DNA from 3 places in the Neobacillus camarae genome. Region 3 is predicted to be linked to each of the others. Evidence: riboswitches for the same ligand, from Rfam matches in the RefSeq annotation. Region 3 holds a riboswitch; each other region holds the start of a gene.
The links. A riboswitch is a leader RNA that binds a small molecule or an ion and turns the genes downstream of it on or off. The one in region 3 is predicted to bind cyclic di-GMP.
Positions count from the first base shown of each region.

Region 1: linked by a shared signal. The riboswitch ahead of ACY8D0_RS01625 (anti-repressor SinI family protein) and the one ahead of ACY8D0_RS11850 (DUF3789 domain-containing protein) in region 3 are both predicted to bind cyclic di-GMP.
Region 2: linked by a shared signal. The riboswitch ahead of ACY8D0_RS07765 (hypothetical protein) and the one ahead of ACY8D0_RS11850 (DUF3789 domain-containing protein) in region 3 are both predicted to bind cyclic di-GMP.

Region 1 covers NZ_JBUCKX010000001.1:344,995-352,615, forward strand. Annotated here, with positions in the region: gene ACY8D0_RS01600 (DNA topoisomerase III) at 1-1,049, shown strand, start outside; gene hutH (histidine ammonia-lyase) at 1,294-2,787, shown strand; gene ACY8D0_RS01610 (hypothetical protein) at 2,816-2,971, opposite strand; gene ACY8D0_RS01615 (DnaJ family domain-containing protein) at 3,119-3,505, shown strand; gene ACY8D0_RS01620 (carbohydrate kinase family protein) at 3,856-4,968, shown strand; cyclic di-GMP riboswitch class I at 5,196-5,290, shown strand; gene ACY8D0_RS01625 (anti-repressor SinI family protein) at 5,319-5,489, shown strand; gene ACY8D0_RS01630 (helix-turn-helix domain-containing protein) at 5,533-5,859, opposite strand; gene map (type I methionyl aminopeptidase) at 6,110-6,862, shown strand; gene ACY8D0_RS01640 (DUF1128 domain-containing protein) at 6,898-7,122, opposite strand; gene ACY8D0_RS01645 (YtxH domain-containing protein) at 7,346-7,621, shown strand, end outside.
Region 2 covers NZ_JBUCKX010000001.1:1,684,741-1,692,361, reverse strand. Annotated here, with positions in the region: gene ACY8D0_RS07775 (YciI family protein) at 220-516, opposite strand; gene ACY8D0_RS07770 (PAS domain-containing protein) at 707-1,591, opposite strand; gene ACY8D0_RS07765 (hypothetical protein) at 1,895-2,116, opposite strand; cyclic di-GMP riboswitch class I at 2,146-2,229, opposite strand; gene ACY8D0_RS07760 (GNAT family N-acetyltransferase) at 2,313-2,906, opposite strand; gene ACY8D0_RS07755 (DUF4097 family beta strand repeat-containing protein) at 3,030-3,989, opposite strand; gene ACY8D0_RS07750 (DUF1700 domain-containing protein) at 3,993-4,505, opposite strand; gene ACY8D0_RS07745 (sensor histidine kinase) at 4,700-5,890, shown strand; gene ACY8D0_RS07740 (response regulator) at 5,891-6,541, shown strand; gene ACY8D0_RS07735 (fumarylacetoacetate hydrolase family protein) at 6,856-7,621, opposite strand, start outside.
Region 3 covers NZ_JBUCKX010000002.1:868,516-876,136, reverse strand. Annotated here, with positions in the region: gene ACY8D0_RS11875 (flagellar hook-basal body protein) at 1-255, opposite strand, end outside; gene ACY8D0_RS11870 (flagellar hook-basal body protein) at 261-1,097, opposite strand; gene ACY8D0_RS11865 (YaaR family protein) at 1,113-1,550, opposite strand; gene motA (flagellar motor stator protein MotA) at 1,632-2,432, shown strand; gene ACY8D0_RS11855 (flagellar motor protein MotB) at 2,429-3,151, shown strand; cyclic di-GMP riboswitch class I at 3,282-3,365, shown strand; gene ACY8D0_RS11850 (DUF3789 domain-containing protein) at 3,407-3,526, shown strand; gene ACY8D0_RS11845 (hypothetical protein) at 3,659-3,796, shown strand; gene ACY8D0_RS11840 (SgcJ/EcaC family oxidoreductase) at 3,872-4,315, opposite strand; gene ACY8D0_RS11835 (SRPBCC family protein) at 4,375-4,800, opposite strand; partial or broken gene ACY8D0_RS11830 (Nif3-like dinuclear metal center hexameric protein) at 5,015-5,928, opposite strand; gene ACY8D0_RS11825 (TetR/AcrR family transcriptional regulator) at 6,285-6,887, opposite strand; gene ACY8D0_RS11820 (MFS transporter) at 7,201-7,621, shown strand, end outside.

The sequences.
Region 1 (7,621 bases), on a different contig from region 3:
CAGATAAAGAACGGAAAATTTATGACTTAGTAATAAAAAGGTTCCTGGCCGTATTGCTCCCTGCATTTGAGTATGAGCAATTAACGCTTCGGGCGAAAATTGGTGAGGAAAATTTTGTTGCAAGAGGAAAAACCATTATTTCGATGGGCTGGAAAGAAGTATATAACAACCACTTTGATGATGAAGATGAAAGTGATGATTTAAAAGAACAGATTTTACCTCGGATTGAAAAAGGTGATACCTTAAACACAAGTCTCATTGCGCAAACATCCGGTCAAACAAAGCCTCCGGCTCGTTTTACAGAAGCAACCCTATTAACGGCAATGGAAAATCCTGCGAAGTATATGGAAACCCAGGATAAAAGGTTAGCCGATACCTTAAAATCAACGGGTGGTTTAGGGACTGTGGCGACCCGTGCAGATATTATTGATAAACTTTTCAATTCATTCCTCATTGAAAAGCGCGGCAAAGACATTCACCTTACATCCAAAGGGCGTCAATTGTTAGATTTAGTGCCAGAGGAGCTAAAATCCCCTGCCTTAACAGCTGAGTGGGAACAAAAGCTCGATCAAATTGCTCATGGCAAGTTGAAAAAAGAAGTCTTTATCAGCGAAATGAAAAAATACACAAAAGAAATTGTCGCTGAAATTAAAGCGAGCAACAAAAAGTATAAGCACGACAATATCTCAACGAAACATTGTCCAGACTGTGGAAAACCAATGCTTGAGGTAAATGGCAAAAAAGGTAAAATGCTTGTCTGCCAAGATAGAGAATGTGGGCATCGAAAAAACGTTTCGCGAGTCACAAATGCGCGTTGCCCTCAGTGCCATAAAAAACTAGAGCTTCGTGGTGAAGGTGAAGGACAAATTTTTGCTTGTAAATGTGGATATCGTGAGAAATTATCAGCTTTCGAAGCGCGGCGTAAAAAAGAATCTTCCGGTAAAGTAGATAAACGTACGGTGCAAAAGTATCTGAAAAATCAAAGCAAAGAAGAAGAACCGATTAATACAGCATTAGCTGATGCTTTAAAAAAATTGAATTTAAAATAAGTCGTATTAGGCTATATATACAAGTTTTAAAAATAGTGTATGTATAGCCTTTTTTTCTTGCGGCACTTGTTTTTTATACAAGTATGATTGACAGAAAAAGAGGGCTACACATAAAATAATGATAATTCAATCAAGCAATATTTCCATCATAACAATACAGAAGAGGCTGGACTCCCAATCTGAAACGATTTGGAATTCCAGCCTCTTTCTTTATTTTGATACAGTGGTAGAGGAGTGAGAAAAGATGATTACTCTGACCGGAAATGATTTAACCATCGAACTGATGAAAGAAATCTTATACCAAAAGAAATGGGCATCCGCGTCTGAAGCAAGTATGGAATCAGTCAAAAAAAGTCGGGAGGCTGTAGAAAGAATCGTTAAAGAAAACAGAGTCGTTTATGGAATCAATACTGGCTTTGGAAAGTTTAGCGACGTTCTGGTCAATCAAGGCCATGTGCAAGACCTGCAGTTGAATTTAATCCGTTCCCATGCTTGCGGGGTGGGAGAACCCTTCCCGGAACTCGCCGCAAAGGCCATGTTGCTGCTTCGGGCCAACGCTCTCTTAAAAGGATACTCGGGAGTAAGACCAGTCGTGATTGACAAGCTGTTAGAGTTGGTTAATAAGAATGTGATACCTGTAATTCCCCAACAAGGGTCTCTTGGTGCGAGCGGCGATTTGGCTCCATTATCCCACCTTGCCCTCGTTTTGATCGGTGAGGGAGAGGTTTTTTACAAAGGGGCCCGGATGGAATCGATAACCGCTTTTCGCCAAGAAGGAATACAACCGATTCGGTTGGAAGCAAAAGAAGGGCTTGCCCTAATTAATGGGACTCAAGCCATGACGGCCATGGGAGTGGTAGGCTATATTGAGGCGGACCAGCTTACTAATCAATGTGACCTTATCGCATCCATGACTTTGGAAGGTTTGCAGGGAATCATTGATGCTTTTGCCGGGGAAATCCATAGCGCGAGAGGTTATAAGCAACAGATTGAAACAGCCGCACGGATACGGGGTTATCTTACTGACAGCCGTCTCACTTCCAGACAAGGAGAATTAAGGGTTCAGGATGCCTATTCACTCCGCTGTATCCCCCAAGTTCACGGTGCGACCCGCCAAGCGCTTGATTATGTGAAAGAAAAATTAGAAATTGAAATCAACGCTGCAACGGATAATCCGTTAATCTTTGATAACGGCCAAAAGGTAATTTCCGGCGGAAATTTCCATGGCCAACCGATTGCATTGGCCATGGATTTTATGAAAATCGCCGTGGCGGAGCTAGCCAATATCTCAGAGAGGCGAATTGAACGGCTAGTAAATCCGCAATTAAATGATTTGCCGCCCTTCTTAAGTCCCCAGCCGGGACTGCAATCTGGAGCGATGATTATGCAATATACTGCTGCCTCGCTTGTCTCGGAAAATAAAACGTTGGCTCATCCGGCAAGCGTGGACTCCATTCCATCCTCAGCGAATCAGGAGGATCATGTCAGCATGGGGACAATAGCGGCACGCCATGCCTATCAAATCATACAAAATGCGAGAAGAGTTTCTGCCATAGAATTGATTTGCTCGATGCAGGCGGTAGAATACCGTGGGATTGAAAAGATGGCCTCCCAAACGAGGAAGTTTTATGATTTGGGAAGAAAAGTCGTACCCTCCATTCATCAGGATCGTGCATTTTCAAAGGATATCGAAAAGATGGCAGAATGGCTTGTAACATTTGAAGTGACGGAAATATAAAAAAAGGCGTGAAACCAATCACGCCTTGCTATTCTTCTTCCAGCCTATTTTTAAACGCCTCTTGCACAACGATGAATTCTTCATCGCCAATGGCTTCTTTTGCGTGCTTTTCCGTCATGTTGTCTTTAGGAAATTTTCCGGGGTGGTTTTTATTTTTATGGTTAAAATGTTCTCCGCGTGCCAATATCAACACTCCTTTCGTTTGTCTGTATGTAGGTTTTCCAAAGCGATGAAAAATAATTACGCGTTTCCCGCTGTCAAAAACTTGTCAGTAAAGCACAAGAACTTTGATATAATTGATGAAAAATAGGGTATAAAGGAGGCCATGAGTATGGATTTATTTCACACGCTCGCGGAAGACCGCATCAAAAAGGCATATGCAGAAGGTGAATTTGATAACCTGCTGGGATATGGGAGACCGCTTAAGCTGGAAGATTTATCAGGGATACCGGAAGAGCTGCGCATGGCCTATAAATTGTTAAAAAACGGGGGATACACCCAAGAAGAAACTGATTTACGCCGAGAATTCATGACGGTGGAAGACTTATTGAAACATTGTGAGGATGAAACTGACCGAGCAAACTTGCAAAGAAGATTAAATCAAACACTGCTTAAATATAACCAACTGATGTCAAAGCGCCGTGTTAAGACAAACTCAGCTGTTTTTAAAAATTATGAGTTAAAGATTCAAGAGAAATTAACAAATAAGGACTATTGAATTCCGTTTCATTACTCGTCCCCAGCCTTTTTTCTGGTTTTATCCGGTTTACACATCCGGTCAAGAATGAATCCTGCAAAAACAATAAAGGCAATTGGGATGGAAAAATTTAATACGTGGACAATAGTCAACCATAATCACCTCCAGTTGTTAGAATATTAATAATATTAAGTATATTCATATGTTGATTATATCATATTTCATTTTCACAATTTAGACAAATATTTATGTGATAATCGTTATGAATATTTTTACATTATTGTGACTTTTTTGAACAAATCCTATCTTTTTCATGCTAGGATAATAGGTAGGCATTTTAAAAATTGGTGTTAGGGAAAGATGGGCTGACTATGAATAGACAGGAAGAAATTGTATTTGAATTTATGAAGTCAAACCTATTTATATCTGAGCGTGAACTGGCAAAAATGACCGGTATGACTGTAACTGAGATAGAAACTATAATGGCATCGCTTATAAAATATGGAAAAATCGTTGGCCGCCCTTACGTACTGCCAGAGGAAAAGAAAATCCTCTGCATCGGCGGTGCTAATGTCGATCAAAAAATACAGGTGTTAAATCCTTTGACATTTGGAACTTCTAATCCGGCAGTGAGCACAAGATCAAAAGGCGGAGTGGCCAGGAATGTTGCCGAGAACCTTGGCAGATTAGGAATGAACGCTTCCCTTTTAGCCCAGTTCGGAGCAGATTCACAAGGCGAATGGCTGCTACAGGAAACAAGGGACTATGTCAACGTCACTCCCTCCTCTGTCATTCAAGGCAAAACAACAGGTACCTATACGGCCATCCTAGACAACGAAGGTCAAATGACGGTTGCTTTAGCTGATATGGCCATTTATGATGAAGCGGCCGATGACTTTATTGAAAGGAACTGGTATCATATGCAAGATGCCGCGATGATTCTACTCGATACCAATTACCCTGAACATGTTGTGCGCCAAGTAATAAAAATCTGTCATGACTATCATGTTCCCCTTTGCATCGCCACTGTTTCGACGCCTAAGACTAAAAAACTGCCGGAATCCCTTGAAGGAGTCAGCTGGCTTATTGCCAATCACAGGGAGGCCGAGGCTCTATCAGGACTAACGATTAACAGAGAAGGCGATTTTTTTCGGGCGGCGGAAATAATTTTAAAAAAAGGTGCCGAGCGAGTGGTGATAACTAGAGGAGAACAAGGATTAATCTATTTCACGCAATCGGGACAAGCAGGCGCATTGGTGGCACCTGATGTCATGGTGATGGACGTTACGGGTGCCGGAGATTCCCTTATTGCGGGAATATTGTACGGCCATCTAAAGGGACTCATTCCGGAGGATGCATGTAAAGTGGGTCTTTCTTGTTCGTTAATAACGATTCAGTCGAATGAAACAGTAAATCCTAAATTAAACCAGTGCGCACTGATAGAGGTATTTCAAAAGTATTTCTCTAAGTGTGTCTCTCACTGACAAAAAACTATATGCACAAGCTGGGGATTTCACTTGGAAGTCCCTTTTCCTTTGCCCTGATGAAAAAAGTGTCATAAATTGTAAGTTAAAAATTAAAAATTAATGACAAAATATAACACTTTGTTCTACAGCAACACCATATAATGGAGATTGTATTAAACTTAAGCGGAAAGACCCATGAATTTGTTAAGTCTCTATATCATATGCACTACTACTTGCTTCATCGCAACAGAAAAAGGCAAACCTGCTGAAAATCAGGGACGCAAAGCCGAGGATCTACGGTAAGACAAACTCTCCTTACTATGATGGCCGGGCTGCCTGGAATACGAAAGTATTTTAGGAGGATTGGAATGGACAGGGGAATTCGTGAAGCGGAAGTAATCGATATTGAATGGCTCGCCTTAATTATGGAAGCGAGAGAGATTGGCCTAACGGTGGAAGATGTACGGAGTTTCCTCGATAAGAATACACTCCCGGAGAAACTAGCTGAATACCAACCCAAAAAAACATCCTACAAATAATGATAAAATTTGTAGGATGCTTTTTTTTGAAATTAGTTAACCTTTAGTTGTCTTGGTTATTATTCCTCCATTTATTAAATTCGAGGAATTCCCGGAATTGATCTTTGGATACACCAGAATTCATTGCCTCGCGTACCAAATTCATCCAATCACTATCTAACTCGGCTTTGTCTATTTGTTCATGTATTAAATGTTCGACAGGAATATTTAATACAGCAGCAATCTTTTCGAGAAACTGTATGGAAGGATTCTTTTGAAGGTTTCTTTCAAGAGAACTTAAATAGGATTTAGCGACTCCTGCTTGTTCAGCAAGCTCAGATAGTGACATTCGTTTCTCTTGCCGGAATTTTTTTACGCGGTCACCAATCATGATTTTCACACACCCATATCAAATATTTATAAATTAATAATACCAAAAAGAATAGAAAAGTACCATATTAAGAACAAATGAATATGACAAAATAACGAAAATATTAGCTGAGAAATGAAGACAAAACTATTTTTGAAAAAAAGCTGATATAGAGTTAATATTAAAAGTGTGCCAAATCTAACTGTATTGTTAATCTATAAGCACTAATAAACTCCATTCACATAACATTATCCATAAAGGCGGGAAAAGAATGATTGTTCTGAAATCGCAACGAGAAATTGATGCCATGAAAAAAGCAGGAGAAATACTTGCTGCTTGCCATAAAGAGATAGCTAAGCTGATTAAGCCAGGAATCACGACTTGGGAAATTGATCAATTCGTAGAGAAGTTTTTAAGTGATCATGGAGCAACTCCTGAGCAAAAGGGATATAAAGGGTATGAATATGCAACATGCGCAAGCATTAATGACGAAATATGCCATGGTTTCCCGAGAAAAGAACCTTTAAAAGAGGGGGATATCGTGACCATTGACATGGTTGTCAACTACAATGGAGCACTTGCCGATTCCGCATGGTCCTACCCTGTTGGTAACGTATCGAAGGAAACGGAACATTTATTAAACGTAACAAAGGAAGCATTGTATAAAGGGATTGAACAGGCTATACCAGGGAACCGGATTGGGGATATCGGCCACGCAATTCAAACGTATGTGGAATCTGAAGGACTTTCCGTTGTCCGCGATTTTATCGGGCACGGGATTGGTGCAGTGATCCACGAAAAGCCGGATGTTCCGCATTATGGACTGCCTGGAAAAGGAGCACGGATTAAGGAAGGAATGGTTTTTACCATCGAACCAATGGTCAATATCGGACGGTTCTACACGAAAATGGATACGAATGGCTGGACAGCAAGGACAGTGGACGGTACCTATTCGGCCCAATATGAACATACCATTGCGATTACAAAAGACGGTAATATCATCTTGACTGATCAAGGAGAATAATAAGAAAAAAATAAAACAGATCGAAGTGATCTGTTTTATTTTTTTCTTAAAGTTCCTAATTCCTCCGCCAAAGCTTGCATTTCACTGGGACTAAACGAACTTTTCCTTTGAACCATGTCGTAAATTTCCTTTAATTCTTCATACATCTCTTCATCGAAATGGGAAGGCTTAATCGCTCCCAGGTTTAACACTTTTAACTTTTCCTTGATTTTTTCTATCATAAATTCCACGTTTTCTACTGATTTTTGTGTTAAATCCAAATTCATCACCCTTTTTATATATTTATATTCCCACCACTTCTTGAAAAAATAGCCAATATGCGGACATGGATAAATATAACAATGAAACTTGCGTCATGACTATTTATCAAGCAAAATAAATGAGAGGAAGCATTGATATAATTTTCATTATACATGATTAAAGCAACCATGGGTTTTATTAATATTTTTTATTATATTTCTTCAAAAGCGAGGAGAGGTTAATATGACAGGGAAAAATCAATTTTGGAAGGGAATGCTAATCGGGGCGATAGCAGGAGGGGCGGTTAGCCTTTTCGACCGGCACACCCGTACAGTCATGGCTGGGAATGTGAAAAAAGTATCCGGGAAAATTTCTTATGTCGTCCTCAATCCTGGTGAAGTCACTGATTCCATCAAGGGAACAGCCCTTAAGGTGAAAAACACGGTAGAACAGGTTAGCGGGGATATTACCTATATCATGGGAAAAGTAGATGAATTGCGCGAATTAACACCCAAAGTA
Region 2 (7,621 bases), on a different contig from region 3:
TCATATGTTAAAATCCATAACCATTGTTATAAAAGGATAAGGAAGATACCAAATCATAGGTGAATTGGTCTGCTATTATAGTATGCCATTTCGAATGTTCTCCACAGAAACGGAACTACTTATTTTTTGAGTCAGTCTTCAATATTTCCAGATCATATATGAAATGAATCCACCGTAAAAAACCAATAACTTATAAAACAATTCCGTTGTCCTTAACCCTTATAATTTGTTATTGATAAGTGAAACTCTATACGGATGAATTTCTGCCGTCATGATTCCCTGTAAGACAGATGGGTCATTTTCCATCATTTTATAAGCGGCTTCCATGGATTCAACCTGAAAGACAACAATGCCGAATGCACCATCTAGACAAGGTCCCGCCAAAATTAGCTTGCCTTCATCTAAAAGGCCTTGAAGATACTCAAAATGATGTCCCATGATTTCTGATTCTTCCTTTGTCATGGTTTCCAAAAAATCTGGCCGTGTTGGTTTGATTAAGTATACAAATTGTTCCATCCTAGTTACTCCCCTAATTCATCAGTTATTTAATAAAAAAATTCGACTTATTCGCGTCCATTTCCTTTATTAAAACGCCCACAAAAAAAGCAGGCATACTAGCCCGCCAATTTTCCGTATCCTATTAATTTATTGCTTTCGTCAAACGGTTTTTATCGATTTTGGCTTTTGGAATATCGACGAGTCCTTGTTAGTTATGAGAACCATTCAAACCTTTCGCCTGATTTTTGGCACGATACATCGCCGAATCCGCATTTTTTATCAGCTCTTCGACCGTTTCCCCATCCTCTTGAGAAAATGCCACACCAATACTTGCTGCAATGCAAATCGTATGGCCCGATATTTTAAATGGTTCGGAGATTACCTCCTTAATCCGCTCAACTAGAGAAGTAAAATCAGCCCGGCATTTAACATCCGCTTGAAAAACCGTGAACTCGTCACCACCCCAACGGGCGGCAAAACCCTTGTCTCCCACTGCGAATGTCAACCTTTTTGCCGCTTCTATAAGAAGTTGGTCACCAATATCGTGGCCAAAAGTATCGTTGACGTGCTTAAAACCATCCAAATCAAGCAACATCAGTCCATGACATTCACTTTTAGATTCCTCTAAAAGTAGACGGAGGCGTCTCTTAAACAAACGCCGATTTGGCAATTTAGTTTCACTGTCATGATAGGCATAGTAGGCAATTGTCTCGTCTGTTTCTTTACGGTCTGTAATGTCCTGCCCCACCCCAATGGTTTGTATGATATCTCCTGAATGGTTGCGGATATATTGAGCTGTAGTCTCATACCACCGATATTCTCCATTTTTATGCCGAACTTGACCGGTAAATCGTACCGTATCCTGATCGACGTACAACGAATCGCGATGCTCTAGAAATTTTGTATTGGTTCCAGGGTGGTTAAAAGATGCTGCGGGTTTCCCAACAACTTCATCTGGAGTATATCCAAGTAATGCCTTCACATTGGGAGAGATATAAGTGAATACTCCATCAGCTGAAATAGATGAGATAATGTTTAGGGACTTTTCTGATATTAACGAGAACATTTGCTGAATATCCGATATTTCCTGCATGTTAACTAGACTCCGATTAAATTTGATTCTACCATTATATTTCATCTTATAACGTAAAACAAAGGATATTTTTTCCCGATCCTAGTATCCGGGTGATTTCACTTTCGATTGAAATTTCTCCATGTTGAGCTTCAGTAATTTTGTTCCCATCTCCATTGCTCCAGAAGAAATGTCCAAACAAAAAAGTGCAGCGGCTATAATAAACCATTGCACTTTTTTGTTAATTTAAGCTTATCCAAGCCTTGTTTAAGACTGCCATTTGCATTTTTGGTTCCGGAGCTATTTTTCTGCCAGATCAGATAGTTAACTTAGAATCCCTTTACTTAAGCGAAAAACGCTTTTTTTATTATCATACCATTCTAAGGCGACCAAAAATAACCTTCTTACCAATAATTCTTCTTCCAAAACTTTTACATCATGATCATACTTTTCCAGTATAGAATTAACATATAACTCTACTAGATTTTCATCACTTAGTACTCTAACATCAAAATATGGTTCTTGTTCATAAGCAAGAGCTGCCACAAAGATACACCCCTAAAATATGTTCTATTTTAGGCAACTCAGCCGTCATAGTGTAACACCTTAGACCTGAAGCTTTGCGTCCCAATCTTTCGAGTGGTTTGCCTTTTTCTATTAAAATAATTATTTTATTATTAAAATTATATTACATTTTTACAATAATTGAAAACAAAAATTCTAAAAAAGTGTTAATTAGTAATCAATATTTTTTCTCTAATAAATACATCAATCTTTCTTTTACTGACTCCCATTCATCATCCACTATACTGTAGAATATATTGTCGTGTATGGTACCATCTGGTTTGATTCTATGTTTTCGAAAAGTTCCCTCTTTTGTTGCCCCTATTCGCTCGACTGCCTTTTGAGATCGTAAGTTTTGTCCACTAACCGAAAATTGAACCCGAATGACGTTTAGTTCTTCAAAGCAATACTTTAATAATAAATATTTGCATTCTGTGTTTACGTTGGTTCTCCAAACTTCTGGTGAAAGCCAGGTCCAACCGATCTCCACATTGCGATTAACCAAATCAATATCACCAATTCTAGTCGTTCCGATTATTTTTCCTGTCAGTTTATCCTTTATAACAAAAGGGATTTGCTTTCCTGCCTTTTTGTTGTCCATCGCTGTCATTATTATTTGCTCTAGATCCTCCACTGTTTTCACTTGCCGCCAGGTATATTCCCAAATATCAGGACTATTTAAAGCCTCAAATAATGGTTCCTTATACTTAACTTTTAGTGGAATAAGAGAAATGGACTCCCCATTTAAGATTATTTCTGTTTCCAATAGCATCCTCTCCCTTTATAGGGAATTAATTTCGCCACTCTATGAAACAATACCTGCTTACACCAGCTGCTCAGTTCACACAAAAAAACCGGCTTACTGTAAAAGCCGGATTTAATGGTTGAGCAGGTATCATCGAATAGTAAAATCACCTGAACTTGTTCTCGCTGTTAATGTAACCTTGCCGTCTCCGATTTTTCCAACGATTCGATGTTCTGACTTCTCTGAGTAATTCATCTCGTCTAAATGGGCTATTCCATCACCTGAACTCGTTTTGTAATCCACTTTCAATGAGGTCGGTGATTTGGTGAAACTCACATCGATATCACCGCTGCTAGCTTCCAACTCGACATTCCCCTTCATTTCTTTCATTTTTGCAACAATGTCTCCAGAAGAAGTATTCATCTTGATGTCCTCGGATACCGTATTCCCTGATACAATATCACCACTGCTAGTAACTAAATCAGTTCCCTTGGCCTCGTTATTGTTTATCGTAATATCGCCGCTGCTTGTTACAAACTCCATTTGATTGGAGCGATTTTCAGAAGCCACGATGTCTCCACTAGATGCATGAAGCACAAAATGATCTTCGGCCACTGCGTCTGTAGCTTTAATATCCCCTGATTGTGTTTCAATCGTTATGACTTTTCCTTGAATTTCCTCTAAGTTTATATCACCGGATGCCGCCTTGATTTCAATCGAATCATAAACTTTTTCTGGCACTTTGACATTTAGTTCTACCTTGGTAAAGTTAAACATCATAAATTGAAACTTATCTTCCTTATCCATTGTGATTTTAAGGGTATTGCCGTCTTTGGCCATATCTAGCTTATAAAGATTTTTACTCTTTTTCCCTGCTTTTCCTGAAAATTCTGCTTCAATCTTATCTCCGTTAGTTGACACAAGCTTGACATCGACAGTTGGTGATTCAATGCGTACATTTCGGATTCCTTCGGCTGATGCCTCTTTTGATTGATGAACACCCACAGAACTGAATGTAAATGCCTCCGCACCGGAAGTGTTGATGGACATAATCACACCAACCACTCCAATTATTACTAATGCTAACGCCCCGTACATTAATTTTCTCATTTTTTATTCTCCTTTTATTAGTCTACTATTCCAGTTTACGTATTTACTTAAAAGCTTGTAGAAACCTTTCCCAGCTATAGCCATACCTGCTCCGAGAGCCACTCCTACTCCGCAAACAATCAACGATAAAAATAACTCGAAGTTTGTAAATCCGCCCATAAACACCTGTGTCAGGACAAATAGCGGGGATAATACAAAGCAAATTGCTACGATGCATAGTGACAAATAAACTCCAAAAATCGCAAGTACAGGACCTAATACAAAAATGAGATTAAAGAAAAATAAACTGAGGGATGCCAGAATGATTCGACCCATATTACGGTAAGGATCTTTTTCAGTATCGCTCGGCAACGGATAGGTATCTTCTAATGTCGCGGATAATTTGGGGTCCGCTAATCGATTTTCATTTGCCACTTCCATTAGATCCTTATATAGTTCAACCAGTTTTACCCGGTCCTCAAGCGGCAGCCCTTTTAATCGCTCATCTAACTCTTGGAGCATTTCTTCTTTATTCATGTTCTTCGTTCCTTTCTTTACCCTATGGCCTTATCATACAAAGAAAAAGTCATATGACCGTAGTGCAGCCAGTCATAAAATAAAGCTAATTACAGCCTTTTTAATAAAATTCTTTATTTTTAGGCTATGACTAATGTCCAAATTCTTGTAAGATAGGTAAGGATAGGTAAAAAGTATCAGGGGTGGGGCGTAACATGAAGACAGACCATAATTGGATCTGGGTGGACTGGTTTATTTTTTTCCTAAGACTATGCTGGTATCTTTCTGGTGTTCTTTACTTTATTCTTCATAGGGAAGAATCAGGAGGGTTATCTTTTTTCGTTTTTATCGGTATATTAACAGTTTCCTATATTGTCCCCCATATTTTTTGGAGGCCCGGCTACAAAAATCCGATCTTCTACCCTGTTGCCGAACTGATAGTGACAGGCGGAGCTGCCATTTATTTTAATATCGTGCGACAATTTGACCTTGGCACCTCTACCGTCATCATGACTTTCTTAATGATCGGTTACCTTGCCACCAAACAGACGGCGAAGTGGACCTTTCCCTTATTTTTTATTGTCTTCCCGATCCCGCGTTTATGGACTACTGACACAGCCACCTATCTGATGCAGTACATCGATATCTTTATCTTTTTCGGCTTTGGGGCCTGTTTTAACTATGTCATTCAGTCGCAGCAACGGACCAAACGGATGATCGAAGAAAATAGTAAACAATATAAATTAATCCAAGAGCAATATCGGGTGCTTCAGCAATATGCCGAGCAAATTGAGAAGGTCACGCTGCTTCAAGAACGGAACCGGCTGGCTCAAGAGCTGCACGACACGATTGGCCATCATTTTACTTCAGTTACTGTTGGACTAGATGCGGTATCGTATTTGCTGGAAACCGATGTGGAGAAAGCAAAAAAGAAAATAGAAATGCTAGCGAATGTTTCTCGTAAAGGCTTAGATGATATTCGAAAGCACATTCATCAAATTGCGCCAGAGGAAAATGAAGAGCGATTGTCTTTCCTTTTACATCAGATTGCGGCTAATTTTAAAGAAAATACCGATACCGATGTACAGTTCCACTTACATGGCAAAGAGATGCCTATTTCCAAAAATATAAAACTCGTGTTCATCCGCTGCCTTCAAGAGGCACTCACCAATGCTAAAAGGCATGGCAGCGCTTCAAAGATAATGATTGATTGTCTTTTTACCGCCTCGGACATTGTTTTAACCATTGAAAACGATGGAAGTCCTATGGAGGATTCTCAGCCTGGCTTCGGCCTAACCGCGATGAAAGAACGGATTGGGGAGTTGCATGGAAATCTTGAAATCACAAGTGGAAACGATCGTGGAGTAAAACTTACCATTACGGTTCCTATAAAGGGGGTTGCCTAAATGAGCGGGATTAAACTAGTCATAGCGGATGATCAAGAGCTGATACGTGAAAGTTTATCCATCGTGTTAGATATGGATAATGAAATTGAAATTGTGGGGTTGGCGGAAAATGGTGCTGAAGCCATCACGTTATGTGAACAGCTTAGCCCCAGTACCATATTGATGGATATCAACATGCCGGTAATGGATGGAATTTCTGCTACTAAGGTCATTAAACAGCGCTGGCCGGATATCAAGGTGATGATGTTAACCACCTTCCAGGAGGTCCATCATGTGATTGAAGCCTTATCGCTTGGAGCAGAAGGTTATTTGTTGAAAGCCATTCATCCAAAGGATTTGATTGCTGGCATCAAGTTAATCCATAAAGGCGGGACTTTGCTTCCACAGGATTTGGCCAAGCTGCTTGTCCAGCAGATTAACAGCCATCCAGCTCCCGACGTTCAAAGTAACAAAAATCAATACGAGTTAACAGAACGTGAGGAAGACGTGTTAGAGTGTATAGCACAAGGTCTAAGCAATAAGAATATTGCAGAAAAGCTGTTTTTATCAGAGGGAACGGTTAAAAACTATATTTCTAGCATCTACCATAAATTAGATGTGAAGGATCGATTCCAGGCGGCGTTAAAAGCACAGCAAGAGGGGTTAATTTAAGGTTCTTGGTATGAAAAACAAACCATCCAATGACTAGATGGTTTGTTTTTCTTTTTTCCTAGATTTTCAATGAAGACCTGCAAAGAAATACATAAAGATAAAAAATATTAGAAAGGTAAGAACTGCACCCAGAACCGATTGATTCCGCGTATTTTTGTGCTCTATTGCCTTTTTTATCAATGAAACAAGATTTAAAAACCATAGGACGCCTAATATTGGGATCACACCCCACAAAAAAAATAAAACGACTGGCATGGATCATCTCCAATCTATGGCAATGAAATTTCCTTCTTGCCTATTATCTTTCAACCTATTTATGCAAGAGTTGTTTTAAGGGTACCGATGTTTTCGATGATCACTTCCATCTGGTCGCCCGGCTTTAACCACCGGCGTTCCTCTTCAGGGAGCCCTAAGATGACTCCTTCCGGGGTTCCGGTAAAAATCAGATCTCCTGGTTTTAGTGTCATATATTTCGAGATATAACTAATAATGGTGGCACAGTTAAAAATCATATACTTGGTATTGGAAGATTGGCGAACTTCCCCGTTTACTTTGGTTTCAATTTTTAGATTGGTCGGGTCGATTTCTTCGGCTGTTACCAAATAAGGTCCCACCGGAGCAAAACCGTCCGGGGATTTGCCAATCAGCCACTGGCTTGAGCGGAATTGCAGGTCTCTGACTGACAAATCGTTTCCGGCACTGTAGCCAAAAACATAGGACAAGGCTTCGTCCTCTGTAACATCCTTGGCTTCTTTTCCCATCACGATGACTAATTCGGCTTCGTAATCAAATTGACTGCCGTCTGACGGCAATGACACGACTTGATTGTGGGCAGATATGGCATTGTTGAATTTGCTGAAGATGACAGGCGTTTCCGGAACATCTTGGATTTGGGCCTCTTCCACATGGCTTACATAGTTCAACCCGACACAAAGGATTTTCTCCGGGTTGGTGACGACCGGCAGGAACTCCACTTCCTCTGGTTGGTCAAAAAAGGAGGCATCCAAACGATCGCTCTGATTGACCAACTCTTTTATCGTTGAGATGCTGCCTTGTGAAATGACGTCTAATAAGCTATTG
Region 3 (7,621 bases):
ACCCTGGGTCCACTCAATCGGTGTAGCCGCAATCCGGGAACCAAACGTGGTCCGGATTCCAAGCGGCGACTTCCGTCCAACCTCCTCTTGTGTATCCGCCTGATTTTGAATCGAAACCGTCAAGTTTTCGGAAAAGGTGGCTTCCCGTCGTTTAAAGCCCTCAGTGTCCACATTCGCGATATTATTCGCGATCGTGTCCAGCTTGCCCTGATAGGCCCGGACTCCAGATGAGGCAATCAATAAAGATGTATTCATACCCGTTATACCCTTCCAATCGTGTTTAGTTGTTCAAGCGTTGTGTCATAAGCCTGGAGGACTTTTTGATTGGCCTCATACAGGCGGATATTGCCCATCATGTCGGTGATTGTTTGCGACAGGTCGACATTCGACTGCTCAATCATTTTATGTTGCAGCTGCAATCCAGCTGGGAGGGTTTGCTCCAGCATCACCGCCGTGGCACCCTCCAGTTCATATAATCCATTATCTTTTTTGACTAATTGATTGGGATTGTCTACCACCATGATGCCGAGCGAACCAACAATCCGTGCACTCGCAGTGTCTCCCGGATGCACAATAATTTCACCATCCGTTCCGATGGAGATATCACCACCGGAAATTTCTGCATCCGCTATCGGCTGGCCGTCCTTTCCCAATACCAAATCTCCAGCGGCTGTCACCAGTTGGCCATTTTCATTGACCGAAAACCGGCCATTGCGGGTTAATTGTATTCCCCCATCCGCTGTTTGTACCGCAAAAAAAGCAGCCGGCTGGACAGTCTGGCCGTTTTCCAGATTTGGTGCAAGTGCTTGGTCGTTGATCGCCACATCAAACGGCAGGTTCGTGCTTACCAAACTTCCCTGCGAAAATAAGGGCAAGTTCTCCTGGTTATAGACCCCCATGGATAAAGTCCCAATTTTGGGTGCCATCCCTGTATTTTGATTGATGCGCGACAGCAGCATTTCCGGAAATGACCGCAATGGGCTGCTGTCCTGTTTAAAACCGGGCGTTTCCGCGTTTGCTAGATTATTCGTCAACGCATTTTGTCTTCTTTGCAGCGCAATCATGCCGGATGCGGCCGTATCAATCCCTCTCAGCATATTCTCAGTCCTCCCTTATGTATATAAATTGACCAACAATCCCTTTACTTCGCCGATGGTCTTTAACAGCTCCACCGATGAGGTTTGTTTTTCCATGACCTGTTCCGAAATTTTAATCAACTGCTGGTCAACTTGTTTAATAATTTTCAGCTTCTTATCTCGTCCATTGGATTGAAAATGCCGATACTCTTCTAAGGAATAACCGTTCTGCACGACCTCTTTTAAAAAATCCTGGATGCTTTGTTTATAGTCAAGCAAATCCTTAACGGATTGGGAGGCAGCAAGGCGGCTTCCGTTTTGGTCCAGCTGTTTCAGAAGCGTCTGCAGGCGTTCCCCGGTGAAATCGTGCTGTGTTTCATGAAAAACTTGCTGGAAAGCAAGGGAATCCTTTCCCTTTTCCCGGACAGATACAAAGCGTTCCTGGCTGACTCCATGGGTCTGTTGGATCTTCATTCGAGGCACCCCTTTCGCAAAGTACACGGAGCAATTGCTTTTGATAAAACTACACTAAAGAATAAACCAAAGGAGAAAATTATGTCTAGTATTTTTGGAATTTTATTAGCACTGCTCGTCATCGGAGTCGGAATGATTTTAAAAGGCGCGCCGCTCACGGCTTTGAACAACCCTGCGGCATTTTTGATTATTTTTGGCGGTACCGTTGCCGCCTTGTTGATTGCGTTTCCGTTTCGCGAAATCAAGAATTTCCCGAAGTTGCTGAAAATTGCCCTGTTTGAACCGAAGCTCCCTTCGAAAGCAGAACAGGTAAAGATTTTAATCGAATGCGCGGAAGTTGCCAAACGGGAAGGATTTTTGGCACTGGAGGAAATGGCCGAATCCGCAGATGACCCTTTTTTCAAGAAAGGATTAGAAATGATTATTGACGGGTATGAAACTGAATTTATCGAGGAAGTGTTAATGGAGGAGATAGAAGCGATTAGTCAGCGCCACAAGACAGGTGCGCTGATTTTTTCACAAGCAGCCACTTATGCTCCGTCACTTGGGGTGCTTGGTGCCGTCGTCGGTTTGATTGCCGCTCTCGGTTCGTTATCGCAAATTGAAAAAATCGGCCATTCCATCGCCGCTGCCTTCATCGCCACCCTGCTCGGGATTTTTTCCGGATATGTGCTGTGGAACCCGCTAGCCAACAAGTTAAAGCGGCTGTCCAAACAGGAGCAGGAATTAAAGCTTTTAATGGTTGAGGGGCTATTGTCGATTTATCAAGGAGTGCTCCCAAGCGCTTTAGAGAAAAAACTGTCTGTCCATATTCCACCCTCCGAACGAAAGGCCTTAGAAAAACAACAACCTGGGGAGGACTTGGAGGAGAGCATGGCATGAAAAGACGGCAGCGGGTGTTTGACAACGAACACGAAGAACATACGGACGAGTCCTGGCTGATCCCCTATGCGGATTTGCTTACATTACTGCTGGCGTTATTTATTGTGCTGTATGCGGCCAGCACGATTGACAAAGAGAAATATCAATCCATCATGGAATCGTTCCAGTCGGAACTGACGGGAACCCAAATTGAGGAGAAAAAAGCCGGACTGTCTCCTACACTCCCTAAAGCGGATGCCGAACAGGAAGAGACCGGAGAAAACAATGACAAAGAACTCAATGTGTTAAAGCAGCAGTTGGAAAGTTACATCAACGCCAACAATCTGCAAAGCTCGGTTACGCTTCAGGAAACAGAAAAAGGAATCGAGGTGTCCCTAAAAGAAGTGGTGTTGTTTGATTCCGGACGGGCGGAATTGAAGGAGCGTTCGTATCAGACTCTAAACGGAATTGTCGGCCTGATCAATACGGTGCCTAATCCAATCAATATTGAAGGGCATACGGATAATGTGCCGGCCCACAATACGAGTTATGCTTCCAACTGGGAGCTTTCCGCGGCGCGTGCCGCAAGCGTGCTTCACTATTTTGAGACCCAGCAGGTAGCCCCAAGCCGGATGCAGTTTTCCGGATATGGTGAATTTAAGCCCCTTTATCCCAATGACTCAGACGAGCATCGCCAGGCCAACCGCCGGGTGACCATCGTAATTCTGCGCGGCAGCTGATGATGGCTGCCGCAATTTTACTTGTGTAGGAATTATTTTTTAAAAAGTTGTTATTTGAACCCTAAACTTTTTGGAGAAGGATGCCGATATAAAAAATAACAGGTAAATACTGTTAATCACATTCATAACTCGTACGAAAGGGCAAAATGACCGAAAGGTGATGGCGCAAAACTACAGGGGCTAAGGCGCAACGCTATGCTAGCCAGTTACCGAATATGAACCTTCCTGCGATTTATGTAAAACGGAGGGAACACAATGTTTGCTTTTGCTGCAGGTTTAGTGACGGGGTCCTTTTTCATGCTAGTAATTATGAGTCTAATGACAGCTGCCAAAGAGGCAGACCGCCATATCGAATTATCTGTAACGAAAGAATAGTGACATAGACCCTAACACAATCCTCCGTTTAGGGTCTATTCATTTTTTTATAACGGCTGTGTAAAAAAGCGCATTGGGGCGGAAAAAAGCAAGCAAGCCTAACACAGCCTCATCATAAAGGAGTAATGTTTTATGTCAAAAAGTTTATGGACCACACCGGAAGAATATGTCCGGAGGAAACGGTTAAAAAAGAAGGCAGCCTATGTGTTTATACTGCTTGGCACCGCAGTCCTTAGTACACTATTGACCTTGCTGACAAACCAATATTGAGAAAAACAGGGGAAGTGAATAGCACTTCCCCCTTTGCTTCCCTAGACCGATAAAAGTAAAAAGCTCACTTCCGTTTTATGACAACAACTCCCTCAATTCATTTGTCATTTGCTCCACCAACTCGGGTCTTCCATGAAATTGTGCCGGTGTATTTTGAAACAGTTGAATACGCCATACTCCATCCATCTTTACCAATACCAAAGTTTGATGCGCATTTACATTGGGATTGAGATCCGTTTGCTGAGGGGGCACCATACCAGCAATGGCCCTCAAAATAGCAATATCAGGACTAAGAAACTGGATATGCTTCACTTTGCTGATATATCGGGCAGTTAAATGATGCTCAAAAATGGGCGCTACATGCGCAAAAATTTCCTGATTGCCAATAACTTGGCTTCCATCAAACCCAATCATCTCTCCATCCTTAGCGAATAACTTGGCCATATCACGTGCATTCCGATGATTCCAAGCATCTAAAAGCTCAGTATATACTGTTTTTACTATGTCTATTTTTTCCATATAGATTTTCTCCTCATCCGTATTTAATTTCTATTAAGAAAAAGGATGCATCCAATAGATTATCCTTCGATATAGTGAGGAAGCTTTTCTTTGACGATTTTCTCCCAGCCGCCGTCCATCACTCCACGAATGACTGTGTGCGGTTGCCCAAATTCCGTGGTTTTTTCTGCATCCCATCCAGAATGAATCAAGGTAAACTCCGTGGCCGCCTCATCTACCTTTTTCAATTCAAATTCAAGATGCCAGTCTTTTCCCCAGTTGAAACCAATCTTATTTGGAGGGTCAAGCTCGGTAATTTTACAAGGAGAATCCCCGAATGGCCCTGCTTGAAGAACGAACTCATGGCCCATGAGCGGTTCAAGGGTACTAGGCATCCACCAAGCAGCTATGCCTTCTGATGTTGAAACGGCCTTCCATACCTTTTCAATCGGTGCTTTCAGTACCATCGTTTTGCGGATTTCCGGTAGTGTTTCATTTATTTCCATTCCTTAATACCTCCAAATCTATATAACACCTTTTAATGTCACTAGTTATAATAACACCTTTTAGTGTTATGTCAAATAGTTTCCCTTTTTCAACGAACTCACATGCAATCAATCCATCATATCATTTGCAAAAATGGCTTAATAAACACAACAGGGCAGCATAATGACTAGAAGCCCAAATCAAAAGATCTAACTCTCATTTCACAGCTTACCTTTATAACCACCATTTTTCCTGTGGGATTAAAACTGTTTCAATAGGAAAGTTTTTCTCGAACCATTCCTTCATTAATGTCCTATGAACAAGATATTCCGATGCGGAATGGGAAACGCCGATTAAAGACATCGAAGTATTCGAAGCGTAGTCCATCATTTGTTTGTATTTTTTTTACCATATTCATTATCAATATGACAATGGATTTCGCCCGTAATGTAAGCTTGAACACCATTCTCTTCCGCTTCTTTCATCCAATCCACTACATCACCACATCCAGCAACAATCGCAACCCTTTGAATATCTGCCAATTTTTGACCTTCAAAATCAACATAAGGAATTTCAAAGATTTTCTCTAAAGTGGAAATCAGCTTGTCAGAGTTTGTTTTTTCGATATTAGCATATAGGACATATTCATTTTTTGCCTGCAATGATGCATCAACAAGGATTTCGGCATTTAGCCTTTTGGCCATGGCTATATTTGTGCCCAATTGTTTATGACAATCCAATGGGATGTGGCAAGTATAAACGGACAGGTTTTTCTCTTTCATTTGTTGAATGTATTTTTCTTTAATTGGCACAAAACCTTGTCCCCATTCCCCTTTTGGGTCCCCACACTCCATCAATAAGGGATGGTGCATAAAAAGGAAGTCACCGCTTTTGCTTTCTTCTATAAACCGTTTCAATACTTGGTCTGTAGGGAACACAGCTAGAAAAATTTTCTCTACATTTGTATCCCCTTTTAACATGAGGCCATTAAATAATTCCACAAAGTCTTTTTCAAAGGCTGCTTTCCAATCAAAATTTAAAGGTTCATAAACTCTTGGTATGAATCGACTGAAAGATGCATCCTTTCCATATGATTTTATATCAAGTTCATCATCTAACTTAGACACTATTTCCTTGAGCTCAACCATAAAATAACTCCCCCAGATGGTTTTTAAGTTTTTTATTTTTTAATATAATTTTTCACTTAATGATAGAAAAATCTTAACATAAATTCTCCTTTTCCTTATATAAAATCACTTCTGTTGTTTTAAACTTGATTATTCTATAACACAGAAAAACGCATTAGAATTCGTCTTAGAATCCTAATGCGTTTTTACTTGTAATTAGGTTGGTAATTTGTACATATAAAGTGAACTCGTTACACTTATCACACGTGTTACCATTCACCAAGGGTGTTTGCATCCATTTTATATGCTAGTTTTGAGAGAATGGTCATTCATCAAGGGGAAAAACTCTAACCTTGCATTTTGAGGTTTAGTGTTTTTTATTTTGTGAGGATTCCGTTTAGGATGGTTTGGATAAACTTTTTCCCTTCTTTAACAAGATCCAACTCGTCGCCAAACAATGCCCAATCATACAGCGTGCCTCTCATGCAGCGAGTAATTAACATGGTAATCTCTTGGGCTGATAAATTTTTCTTAAACTCTCCGGTTTCTTGCCCATTATGAACAAATGTATGGACAATCCTAAAAAGATGGCGGTCAGTATTCGAAAGGAATTTGGGTTGATTTGGAACTAAAGCACTCATATAAAGAGTTCTGATTAAATCCATGCCCATACAATCTCTTAAATATATCAATTGGGATTCGGTGAAAAGGAGTATTTTTTCATAATTACTTGTCTCTTCTGGCAATGTGTTAATATACTCGGCAAAAAACTCATCCATTTCTTTAAATTTTTCGAGGAGCACCTCATATTTGGAATTGAAGTGTACATAAAAAGCTCCTTTTGATGTACGGCTAGTCTTGACTATTTCATCAACTGAAACACAGTCGAATCCTTTTCTACCAAAGAGCTCCAGAGCTGTATCTATAATTCGCTGTTTAGTTTGCATGGCTTTCTGTTGTCTTTTGGTAGGTCGTGACATTTGCAAGCTCCGTTTCTCCGCAAATTGTAAGTGCTTTCACTGTTATTTTACTAATCTTTTAATTAAGAAACAATTCAAAACTATAATACGGTAATTATATTTATAATTTTAATTAAATTTAGAATATTTTAATAAAGAATATTGACTGTAAGTTTCTTGTTCATTAGAATTAATTACAGACTACGGTCTGTGAAATTATCTAACAAAGGGGTAAGCGTTTTAGGGGGACAAGATCGTTTGAGTTTGGACAAACCTGTAGAGTACTTTCCAAACCTACTGATTGAATGAGTTGAATACTGAAAGGGGTTACGTTATGAATAAAGCACGTGTTTTATTTGCAAGTGTTTCTGGTTCTGTTATTGAATGGTATGATTTCTATTTGTATGGTACAGCTACTGGACTAGTTTTTTCACAGCTCTTTTTTCCAAGCACAAATCCTGCTATTTCACTTCTACTCGCATTTGCGACGTTTGGAGTGGGCTATGCCGCTAGACCTATTGGCAGCTTAATCTTTGGTCATTATGGCGACCGATTAGGCAGAAAAGCAAGCTTGATGTTAACCCTGCTTGGGATGGGCGGTAGTTCGCTGCTCATCGGTGTCCTTCCGACATATGGACAAGTTGGTATACTTGCTCCTATTCTATTAGTTCTGCTTCGACTCCTGCAGGGGATTGCCCTTGGTGGTGAGTGGGGAGGAGCTGTTTTATTGGCTACAGAATATGCACCAAAAGGTC